Regions from separate parts of the Shinella sp. genome, predicted to be linked through region 1. Evidence: predicted binding sites of a transcription regulator. Region 1 holds the regulator's gene; the other holds the start of a gene.
What was found. The regulator PhoB, encoded in region 1, activates phosphate uptake and scavenging genes when phosphate is short. The targets are predictions, from matches to a motif close to TGTCATNNANCTGTCAT.

Region 2: phnC (phosphonate ABC transporter ATP-binding protein) is a predicted target of PhoB. The motif match lies at 2,710-2,726, and genes of this name have one in related genera.

The regions. Positions count from the first base shown of each region.
Region 1 is NZ_JBQVPI010000009.1:186,464-191,884, forward strand. It holds gene pstA (phosphate ABC transporter permease PstA) at 1-424, shown strand, start outside; gene pstB (phosphate ABC transporter ATP-binding protein PstB) at 439-1,254, shown strand; gene phoU (phosphate signaling complex protein PhoU) at 1,362-2,090, shown strand; gene phoB (phosphate regulon transcriptional regulator PhoB) at 2,105-2,788, shown strand; gene ACT6VE_RS18435 (GcrA family cell cycle regulator) at 2,924-3,460, opposite strand; gene ACT6VE_RS18440 (aspartate aminotransferase family protein) at 3,886-5,076, shown strand; gene argF (ornithine carbamoyltransferase) at 5,104-5,421, shown strand, end outside.
Region 2 is NZ_JBQVPI010000004.1:61,589-67,009, reverse strand. It holds gene ACT6VE_RS09265 (alpha-D-ribose 1-methylphosphonate 5-phosphate C-P-lyase PhnJ) at 1-566, shown strand, start outside; gene phnK (phosphonate C-P lyase system protein PhnK) at 563-1,339, shown strand; gene phnL (phosphonate C-P lyase system protein PhnL) at 1,342-2,049, shown strand; gene ACT6VE_RS09250 (DapH/DapD/GlmU-related protein) at 2,046-2,660, shown strand; gene phnC (phosphonate ABC transporter ATP-binding protein) at 2,816-3,664, shown strand; gene phnD (phosphonate ABC transporter substrate-binding protein) at 3,745-4,650, shown strand; gene phnE (phosphonate ABC transporter, permease protein PhnE) at 4,724-5,421, shown strand, end outside.

The sequences.
Region 1 (5,421 bases):
GCTGACCCTGATGACGCTGCCGACGATCATCATCGCGACCCGCGCGGCCCTGAAAGCCGTGCCGCCGTCGATCCGCGCTGCGGCGCTGGGCCTCGGCGCCTCGAAGATGCAGACCGTGTTCCACCACGTCCTGCCGCTCGCCATGCCGGGCATCCTGACCGGCACGATCATCGGCCTCGCCCACGCGCTCGGCGAAACCGCACCGCTGCTGCTTATCGGCATGGTGGCCTTCGTCGCGGATATTCCGTCCACGCCGATGGATCCCGCAACGGCCCTTCCGGTGCAGATCTACATGTGGGCGAACGAGGCTGAGCGCGCCTTCGTTGAGCGTACATCGGGAGCGATCATCATCCTCCTCATCTTCCTCATCCTCATGAATGTGGGTGCAATCCTGTTGCGCCGCCGTTTTGAACGGCGCTGGTAGAAGGTTATAGACAGATGAACATCATGTCAGAAGCAGCAGTCGAGAAAGCGCTGGACAAGAAAATGAACGACATTTCCTACAAGATGATCGGCAAGGACGTTTCGGTCTATTACAGCGACAAGCGCGCCCTATACGACGTCAACCTGAACGTTCGTGAAAACACAGTGACTGCGCTCATCGGCCCGTCGGGCTGTGGCAAGTCGACGTTCCTGCGCACGCTGAACCGCATGAACGACACGATCGAAGGCTGCCGCGTCACCGGCCGCATCACGCTTGATACGGACGACATCTACGACCCGAACATCGACGTCGTGGAACTGCGCGCCCGCGTCGGCATGGTGTTCCAGAAGCCGAACCCCTTCCCGAAGTCGATCTACGAAAATGTCGCCTACGGCCCGCGCATCCACGGCCTCGCCAAGACGAAGCCGGACATGGATGCCATCGTCGAAAAGAGCCTGCAGAAGGCCGGCCTGTGGAACGAGGTGAAGGATCGCCTGCAGGAGGGCGGAACCGGCCTCTCCGGCGGCCAGCAGCAGCGCCTGTGCATCGCGCGTGCCGTCGCCGTCAGCCCGGAAGTCATCCTGATGGATGAGCCGTGCTCGGCGCTCGACCCGATCGCGACCGCCAAGGTCGAGGAACTGATCCATGAGCTGCGCGCCAACTTCACGATCGTTATCGTGACGCACTCGATGCAGCAGGCGGCCCGCGTCTCGCAGCGCACCGCCATGTTCCACCTCGGCAATCTCGTCGAGGAGAACGACACCGACAAGATGTTCACCAACCCGGACGACCAGCGCACGCAGGACTACATCATGGGCCGCTTCGGCTGACGCCTCCGGCGTCGCCAAGTACCCAAGCAATTCCAGCAAAAGTGTGAAACGGTTTTGCGTTCGGAATTGCGTCAAACGAAGAACCCGAGCGCATTAAGGACAGAACCATGTCATCGACCCATATCGTCTCGATTTACGACGAAGAACTGAAATACCTCTCCCGCCGCATCTCCGAGATGGGCGGCACGGCCGAGCAGATGGTGGCGGATGCCGTCCGGGCCCTGGTTGCCACCGATGGCGCCCTGGCGCAGAAGGTCATTTCCGAGGACGTCATCCTCGACACTGCCGAGCGCCAGATCAACGAGAAGGCGATCGTCACGATCGCCAAGCGCCAGCCGATGGCGGCGGATCTGCGCGAAATCATGGGCGCCATCCGCATCGCGGCCGAACTGGAGCGCGTCGGCGACCTTGGCAAGAACACCGCCAAGCGCGTTATCGCCGTGCAGAGCTCGGGCATGCCGCGCAAGCTCACCCGTGGTCTCGAGCATCTCGCGGAACTCGCGCTGATGCAGCTGAAAGAAGTCCTCGACGTCTACGCGACCCGCTCGATCGAGAAGGCCAAGGCCATCCGCGAGCGCGACGACGAGATCGACGCGATCTACACATCGCTGTTCCGCGAACTCCTGACCTACATGATGGAAGATCCGCGCAACATCACGCCCTGCACGCATCTGCTGTTCTGCGCCAAGAACATCGAGCGCATTGGCGACCACGCGACCAACATTGCGGAAACCATCTACTATATGGCGACCGGCTCGCAGCCCGAGGGTGAGCGCCCGAAGGACGACACCACGACGTCGGTTGTCACTGCCGACGTTACCGACGCCTCCGAGTAAGGAGTTTCACCTCCATGGTGCCCAGAATTGCCGTCGTCGAAGACGAGGAAGCGCTCAGCGTCCTCCTGCGCTACAATCTCGAGGCCGAAGGTTTTGAGGTCGATACGATCCTGAACGGTGACGAGGCCGAGATGCGCCTGCAGGAGCGACTGCCGGACCTTCTCATCCTCGATTGGATGCTGCCGGGCGTTTCGGGCATCGAGCTGTGCCGGCGGCTGCGCCAGCGCCCCGAAACCGAGCGCCTGCCGATCATCATGCTGACGGCACGCGGCGAGGAGAGCGAGCGCGTACGTGGGCTCGCGACCGGCGCCGACGACTATGTCGTCAAGCCGTTCTCGACGCCGGAGCTTGTCGCCCGCGTTCGCGCCATGTTGCGCCGCGCAAAGCCCGAGGTCGTCTCGACGGTGCTGCGCTGCGGCGATATCGAACTCGACCGCGAGACGCACCGCGTGCACCGGCGCACTCGCGAAGTCCGCCTCGGCCCGACGGAGTTCCGCCTGCTGGAGTTCCTGATGACCTCGCCCGGCCGCGTCTTCTCGCGCTCGCAGCTTCTCGATGGCGTCTGGGGCCATGACATCTATGTCGACGAACGCACCGTCGACGTGCATGTCGGGCGCCTGCGCAAGGCGCTCAATTTCGCCAACATGCAGGACGTCATCCGCACGGTCCGCGGCGCCGGCTACTCGCTGGAAACCTGAGAAAAACGTTTCCTCCCAAGGACGGAAATGGGCCTTTCGGGGCCTGTTTGCGTTTTTGGGGGCCGTACGCGCCCTTCGTCAGCACAAAAGAAAGGGCCCTTCCGGGCCCTCATCGCATTCAGCTTTTCGTTTCGGCTAGCGCATCCGGCGCCGTTCAGCCGAAGGCTGGTAGGCGAGGCGCTGGTGGTAGGTGCAGTAGGGCGAGTTGTCCGGGGACTCATTGCCGCAGAAGTGGAAGTCGTCGTTCAGCGGGTCGCCGATCGGCCATTTGCAGGTGCGCTCGGTCAGCTCGGTCAGTTCCAGCTTCCGCGACATCGGCACAACCGTCTTGTTGCCGTTGGCGGGAACCGGAAGCTGCTCGATCTGCGCGTCGAAACCGGCGTCGATATCTTCCTTGGCGATGATCATGCCGGCCGGGCGCGTTGCTACGCGAGCGGGGACCGGACGGGCCGCGAAGTTCGACGGCCGCGGCGCTGCAACGACGGGGCGCTTCGGACGGGTGGCGCTTGGTGTGCCGCCGGCTTTCGCACGGCCCGGCAAATTCAGCCGGTGCACTTTGCCGATGACAGCGTTGCGGCTGACGCCGCCGAGCTGCGCAGCGATCTGGCTCGCGCTCAGGCCTTCGCTCCAGAGCTTCGTGAGTTTCTCGACCCGCTCGTCTGTCCAGTTCATCTTCTCGTCTCCGTTCGACGTTCGCAATGTGGGAATCCCTCATCGCGTTCCGGACAGGTCCGGAATTTGAACGCCCTAACTCTTTTGGTGACTAGTTCCGCCGCATGCAGTCTAGTAATTGGTCTTTAACCTAGAGTTCGGGGGACTCTGTGACAAGAGTCGCGGGAATCGGTGCGAATCGATTTCGTAGTTTTCCCCAACTTGCTGCCCTGGTGTGACTCAAGAGCGACACCTTGCGCGCGTATCGTGAATCCTCACGTTGCGGTAGGTTCAGCGGCATTTCAGACGCGCATTTCATTGACATTGCAGGGGGAAATGCCGATAGTGCAGCATGCCGCCGAAAGGCGGTTTTTGATTTTTCTGGAGCCTGGAAAAGTCAAGTCGTAAACGAGTTTTTCCGCATCTCTTTTCGGAGGATCCGCGCCATGGCCGATGCCGCGCCGCTCTATGAAACCTATATGCGTGCACCGCTCCGGTTCACGCGCGGGGAGGGCGTCTGGCTGGTCGCCGAAAATGGCGAGCGATATCTCGATTTCGCCGCCGGCGTCGCCGTCAATTCGCTGGGCCATGCGCATCCCCATCTCGTCGCCGCACTGAAGGACCAGGCCGACAAGGTCTGGCACCTGTCCAACCTCTATGAGGTTCCGGGCCAGGAAATTCTCGGTCGCCGGCTGACGGAGGCGACCTTCGCCGACAAGGTGTTTTTCACCAATTCGGGGGCGGAAGCGCTGGAATGCGCGATCAAGACGGCGCGTCGCTACCATTTCGCCAAGGGTCACCCCGGCAAGTTCCACATCATCACCTTCGACGGCGCCTTCCACGGCCGCACGATCGCGACCATCGCCGCCGGCGGGCAGGAAAAGTACATCGAGGGTTTTGGCCCCAAGGCGCCAGGCTTCCTCAAGGTTCCCTTCGGCGACATCACGGCCGTCAAGGATTCGATCACCGAGGAAACAGCGGCGATCCTGATCGAGCCTGTACAGGGCGAGGGCGGCATCCGCCCGGTGCCGAAGGAATTCATGCAGGAACTGCGCCAGCTCTGCGACGAATATGGCCTGCTGCTGATCCTCGACGAAGTGCAGTCCGGCGTCGGTCGCACCGGTCGCCTGTTCGCCTATGAATGGTCCGGTGTTGCGCCGGACATCATGGCGGTCGCCAAGGGCATCGGCGGCGGCTTCCCGCTCGGCGCCTGCCTTGCGACGAACGAAGCGGCCGCCGGCATGGTCGCCGGCACGCACGGCTCCACCTATGGCGGCAATCCGCTCGCCATGGCTGTCGGCAATGCCGTGCTCGACGTCGTGCTGGAAGACGGGTTTCTCGATCATGTCCGCGACATCGCCCTCGTCTTCCGCCAGGGCCTCGCGGCCCTCAAGGACCGTTTCCCGGAGATCATCGAGGATGTCCGCGGCGAAGGCCTGATGCTCGGCATCAAGGCAAAGATTCCGGTCGCCGACCTTCTGAAGGCCGTGCGTGCGGAAAAGCTGCTCGGCGTGCCCGCCGGTGACAATGTGCTGCGGCTGCTGCCGCCGCTTACCGTCACGGCGGAAGAGGCGCGCGAGGGGCTCGCCCGCATCGAGCGCGCAGCCGAAAAGCTGACGGCGGCCAAAGCCGCATAAGCAGGACCGAGACAGACAGGACATATCATGGCCAAGCATTTTCTCGACCTTTCCGCCGTTTCGGAAAGCGATCTCCGCGTCATCATGGACGATGCGCACACGCGAAAGGCCGCCCGCAAGGCCGGCACGGAAGCCAAGCCGCTCGCCGGCAAGATGCTCGCGATGATCTTCGAGAAACCTTCGACCCGAACCCGCGTCTCCTTCGATGTCGGCATGCGCCAGCTCGGCGGCGAGACGCTGTTCCTGTCGGGCACGGAAATGCAGCTCGGCCGCGCCGAGACGATCGGCGACACGGCCAAGGTCCTGTCGCGCTACGTCGATGCCATCATGATCCGCACGACAGAC
Region 2 (5,421 bases), on a different contig from region 1:
AGACGCGCCATCGCATTCCGGAAGAAAAGCTGACGGCCGGCCAGACGCTGGTCTACCAGGTGCCGATCCCGGAGCCGTTGCGCTTCCTCGAGCCGCGCGAGACCGAGACGCGCAAGATGCATGCGCTGGAAGAATACGGCCTGATGCATGTCAAGCTCTACGAGGACATCGCGAAAAACGGCCATATCGCCACGACCTATGCCTATCCGGTGAAGGTCGAGGGTCGCTACGTCATGGACCCGTCGCCGACCCCGAAATTCGACAATCCGAAGATGCACATGTCGGAAGCGCTCCAGCTGTTCGGCGCGGGTCGCGAAAAGCGCATCTACGCCGTGCCGCCCTATACCGAAGTCGTCAGCCTCGATTTCGAGGACCACCCCTTCGAGATCCAGACCTTCGACAAGCCCTGCGCGCTGTGCGGCGCGGAGAATGTCTATCTCGACGAGGTGGTGCTCGATGACAGAGGCGGGCGGATGTTCGTCTGCTCGGATACCGACCATTGCGAAGACCGTTGCGCCCATGGCCACCGCGGCCATCTCGCCTATAACAAGGAGGCTGCCGAATGACCGACACGCCGCTTCTCAAAGTCCGCGATATCTCGAAATTCTATGGCGCGCGCATCGGCTGCCAGAATGTCTCCTTCGATCTTTGGCCCGGTGAAGTGCTGGCGATCGTCGGCGAATCCGGCTCCGGCAAGACGACATTGCTGAATTGCTTGGCAACCCGGTTGATGCCGAGCTCCGGCGCCGTGGAATACCGCATGCGCGACGGCCAGATGCGAGATCTTTCCCGCATGAGCGAGGCGGAGCGCCGTTTCCTGATGCGCACGGACTGGGGCTTCGTGCACCAGAACCCAGCGGACGGCCTGCGCATGGCCGTGTCGGCCGGCGCCAATGTCGGCGAGCGGCTGATGGCCGTCGGCGAGCGGCATTACGGCAATATCCGCGAGACGGCGGGCTCCTGGCTCGGCCGCGTCGAGATCAGCGTCGATCGCATCGATGACCAGCCGCGCGACTTTTCCGGTGGCATGCGCCAGCGCCTGCAGATTGCCCGCAATCTCGTCACATCGCCGCGCCTCATCTTCATGGACGAGCCGACCGGCGGTCTCGACGTTTCGGTGCAGGCCCGCCTGCTCGATCTGTTGCGCGGCCTCGTGCAGGACCTTGACCTCTCGGCGATCATCGTCACGCACGATCTCGCCGTGGCGCGTCTCCTCTCGCATCGCATGATGGTGATGAAGGACGGTCTCGTCATCGAGCAGGGCCTGACCGACCGCGTGCTCGACGATCCGCGCGAAGCCTATACCCAGCTCCTCGTCTCCTCGATCCTGCAGGTATAACCATGCCCACACCCCTCGTTGTTTCCGAAGTCGCGAAGAGTTTTACCATGCATCTTCGCGATGGCCTGCGCCTGCCGGTCATGTCAAACGTTACCTTCTCGGTAAAGGCTGGCGAATGCGTCGTGCTGGGCGGTCCGTCCGGCATCGGCAAGAGTTCGCTGTTGAAAATGGTCTATGGCAACTATGCCGTCGATAATGGCCAGATCCTGGTCGATCACGACGGCAAGCTGCTCGATCTCGCGACCGCCGATCCACGCACGATCCTGTCGGTTCGCCGGGCGACGCTCGGTTACGTCAGCCAGTTCCTGCGCACCGTGCCGCGTGTTGCGGCCGTCGATGTCGTGGCCGAACCGCTCACGGCCCGTGGCGTCGATGCGGCCGAGGCGAAAGCCATAGCGGAAGCCATGCTGGCCCGTCTCAACCTGCCGCGCGAACTCTGGCAGTTGCCGCCCGCCACCTTCTCCGGCGGCGAACAGCAGCGCGTCAATATCGCCCGCGGCTTCATCACCGATCACCGCATCCTGCTGCTCGATGAGCCGACCGCCTCGCTCGATGCGAAGAACCGCGCCGTCGTCGTCGGCATGATCGAGGAGAAGAAGGCAGCCGGCGTGGCCCTACTCGGCATCTTCCACGACGAGGACGTGCGCGAGAAGGTTGCCGACCGCATCGTCGACGTCTCTGCCTTTTCCCCGCGAAAGGCCGCCGCATGACCAAGCTGTCCGAAACGCCGCTGATCCACCCGACAGCTATCGTCTCCGATACGGTGCTCGGCCGCTACACCGAGATCGCCGAGAACTGCCGCATCAGCGAAGCCGAGATCGGCGACTATTCCTACATCATGGATGGCGGCTCGGTCTGGTGTGCAACGATCGGCAAGTTCGCCAACATCGCCTCGTCGGTGCGCCTCAATGCCACCAATCACCCGATGTGGCGCGCGACGCTGCATCACTTCACCTATCGGGCCAACGATTACTGGCCCGATGCGGAGCAGGAACCGGATTTCTTTGCCTGGCGGCGCGAGCATCGCGTCACCGTTGGCCATGACGTGTGGATCGGCCATGGCTCGACGATTTTGCCGGGTGTCACAATCGGCAACGGGGCTGTCATAGGGTCCGGCGCGGTCGTCACAAAAGACGTCGAACCCTACATGATCGTCGGCGGCGTGGCAGCGAAAGTCATCCGCGAACGCTTCCCGCGAAGCATCGCCGAACGCATGGAAAAACTCGCCTGGTGGGACTGGGATCATGCCCGGTTGCGTGCCGCTTTGGACGACTTTCGCAAATTTGACGCAGAAGCCTTTCTTGCCCGTCACGACGGTTGAGCGGGCATGTGCAATGCCGGAAATTCAGGCCTGTGGACTGTAATTTTTCCGACATGAAACTGACATCGCCGCTTCATCAACAGCGTTTACAGCCAATCCCGAAAACGACATCGCCCCACCATGGGCTCATTACTGGAAATTATGAGGGATCCGCCATGTTCCGACTGAAGAATGTCACCCGCCGTTTTGGCGAGCGCGTTGCGGTCGACGCTGTGACCTTCGACATCCCGCAGGGCCAGATGGTCGGCGTCATCGGCCGCTCGGGTGCCGGCAAGTCCACCATGCTGCGCATGATCAACCGTCTTGCCGATCCGAGTGAAGGCTCGATCCACTTCAACGACGTCGTGGTCTCGTCGTTGCGCGGTTCGGGCTTACGCAACTGGCAGCGTGACTGTGCGATGATCTTCCAGCAGTTCAACCTCGTGCCGCGCCTCGACGTCCTGACCAACGTGCTGCTCGGCCGCCTCAACCACCGTTCGACGACGCTCAGCATCCTCAATCTCTTCACCCGCGAAGAGCGCATCATGGCGATTGCCGCCCTCGAGCGCCTAGGCATCGAGCAGACGGCGCTCCAGCCGGCCGGCACGCTGTCCGGCGGGCAGCAGCAGCGCGTGGCGATTGCCCGCGCCCTGATGCAGAACCCGAAGATGCTCCTCGCCGACGAGCCGATCGCCTCGCTCGACCCGCTGAACGCCAAGATCGTGATGGACGCGCTGCGCGACATCAACGAGCGCGAGGGCATCACCGTCATCACCAACCTTCATACGCTCGACACGGCACGCGCCTATTGCGAACGCATCATCGGCATGGCGCACGGCCGCGTCGTGTTCGACGGATCGGCACGCGAACTCGACAGCGAAGCGGTGCGCACGATCTACGGCACGGGCGCCGATGGCGCGGAGATCGACGAGAGCCTCACCTCCACGGCGATCCGCAACCCGGCCCGTCAGGACAATATCAAGGAATCCGCCAGCCCGACACCGCTGGCACTGGCCGGGCTCTGAGCCTCGCCGGGATCGAACGACCCGCGTAAAGGGTCAGACAACTTCCAGTCCGGCAAAGCCGGTCAAACAGGAGAGAGACCATGCTGAAGAAAGTACTTCTCGGCGCCGTCGCGCTCATCGCGCTCGCCGGCCACGTCCAGGCTGAAGACCTCAAGGAATTCCGCGTCGGTATCATCGGCGGCGAAAACGAAGCCGACCGCCTGCGTAACTACCAGTGCCTCGGCGATCACCTGAAGGCCGAACTCGGCTTCGAGAAGGTCTCGTTCTTCCCGGCTGCCGACTATGACGGCGTTATCCAGGGCCTGCTCGGCGGCACGCTCGACTACGCCGAACTCGGCGCGTCCGGCTTTGCCAAGATCTACCTCGCGAAGGCTGACGCCGTCGAGCCGATCCTGACGACCGTCCAGACCGACGGCTCGACCGGCTACCACTCGATCATGGTCGCCCGCAAGGATTCCGGCATCACCAAGCTCGAAGACCTCAAGGGCAAGAAGCTCGGCTTCGCCGACCCGGACTCGACCTCGGGCTACCTCGTACCGCTCGTCACCCTGCCGGAAGCCATCGGCGGCCCGGTCAAGGAATATTTCGCTGAAACCGGCTTCGGCGGCGGTCACGAAAACCTCGTCCTCGAAGTGCTGAAGGGCACCTTCGATGCCGGCACGACCTTCGGTTCGGGCGTTGGCGAGTGGAAGGACGGTTATACGTCCGGCAACCTGCACAAGATGGTCGAGAAGGGCATTCTCGACATGAACGACATCGTCGAACTCTGGAAGTCGCCGCTGATCCCGAACGGCCCGATCGTCGTTCGCACCTCGATGGCTGACGAGACCAAGGCGAAGTTCAAGCAGTTCATGCTCGACCTGCCGAAGAAGGACGCAGCCTGCTTCTCCGCCGTCATGGGCGGCGACTTCACCGCGTTCACGGAAGTCAACGTCGACTTCTACAAGCCGATCATCGACGCCCGCAAGGCAACGATCGGCGGCTGATAGCCACGCAGACACTGGCGCCGGCCGCAACCCGGCCGGCGCCTCGTCTTTTTTGAGCCCAGGCGGAACAGACATGGCCTTGAACACGCTTCACGACGGCTTCAGCGAGAAGGGCGCTCTCATCGAGCGGCACTGGCAGGAGTTGAACGCACGGCGCCGCCTCTACACCTGGCTCGGGCTCGCCATCCTTGCTGTTGCACTTTCCGGTTCGCTCTGGTTCGCCAACGAGACGAATGCCGGCAAATTCTTCGACCGGCTGCCCTATCTCTTCGACTTCGTCGGCGACATGGTGCCGCGCGATGGCTTCGAAGTGTTCCGCGCGCTGTTCGATCTACCGTCGCCCTATGATGACGGCAGCTTCAAGTACAATTATCCCGAAGGCCGGCTCTATCTCACCGAGAGCTTCTACATCCCGGAATATTTCCACAAGATGCTGGAGACGCTGAACATCGCGCTGTTCTCCACGCTGATCGGCATGGTCTTCGGTTTCCTGCTTTGTTTCCTGGCCGCCAAGAACCTCGTCGCCAACCGCCTGCTGCGCGGCTTCGTTCGCCGTTTCATGGAAATCCTGCGCGCGTTCCCGGAAGTGGTGCTCGCCGGCTTCTTCCTCGCCATTCTTTCCCTTGGGCCTCTCCCAGCCGTCATCGCCGTGTCGATCCACACGGTCGGCGCACTCGGAAAGCTGTTCTTCGAGGTGGTCGAGAATGCTGACATGAAGGCGGAGGAGGGGCTTCGCGCCGTCGGCGCCAGCTGGATCGAGCGCGTCTGGTT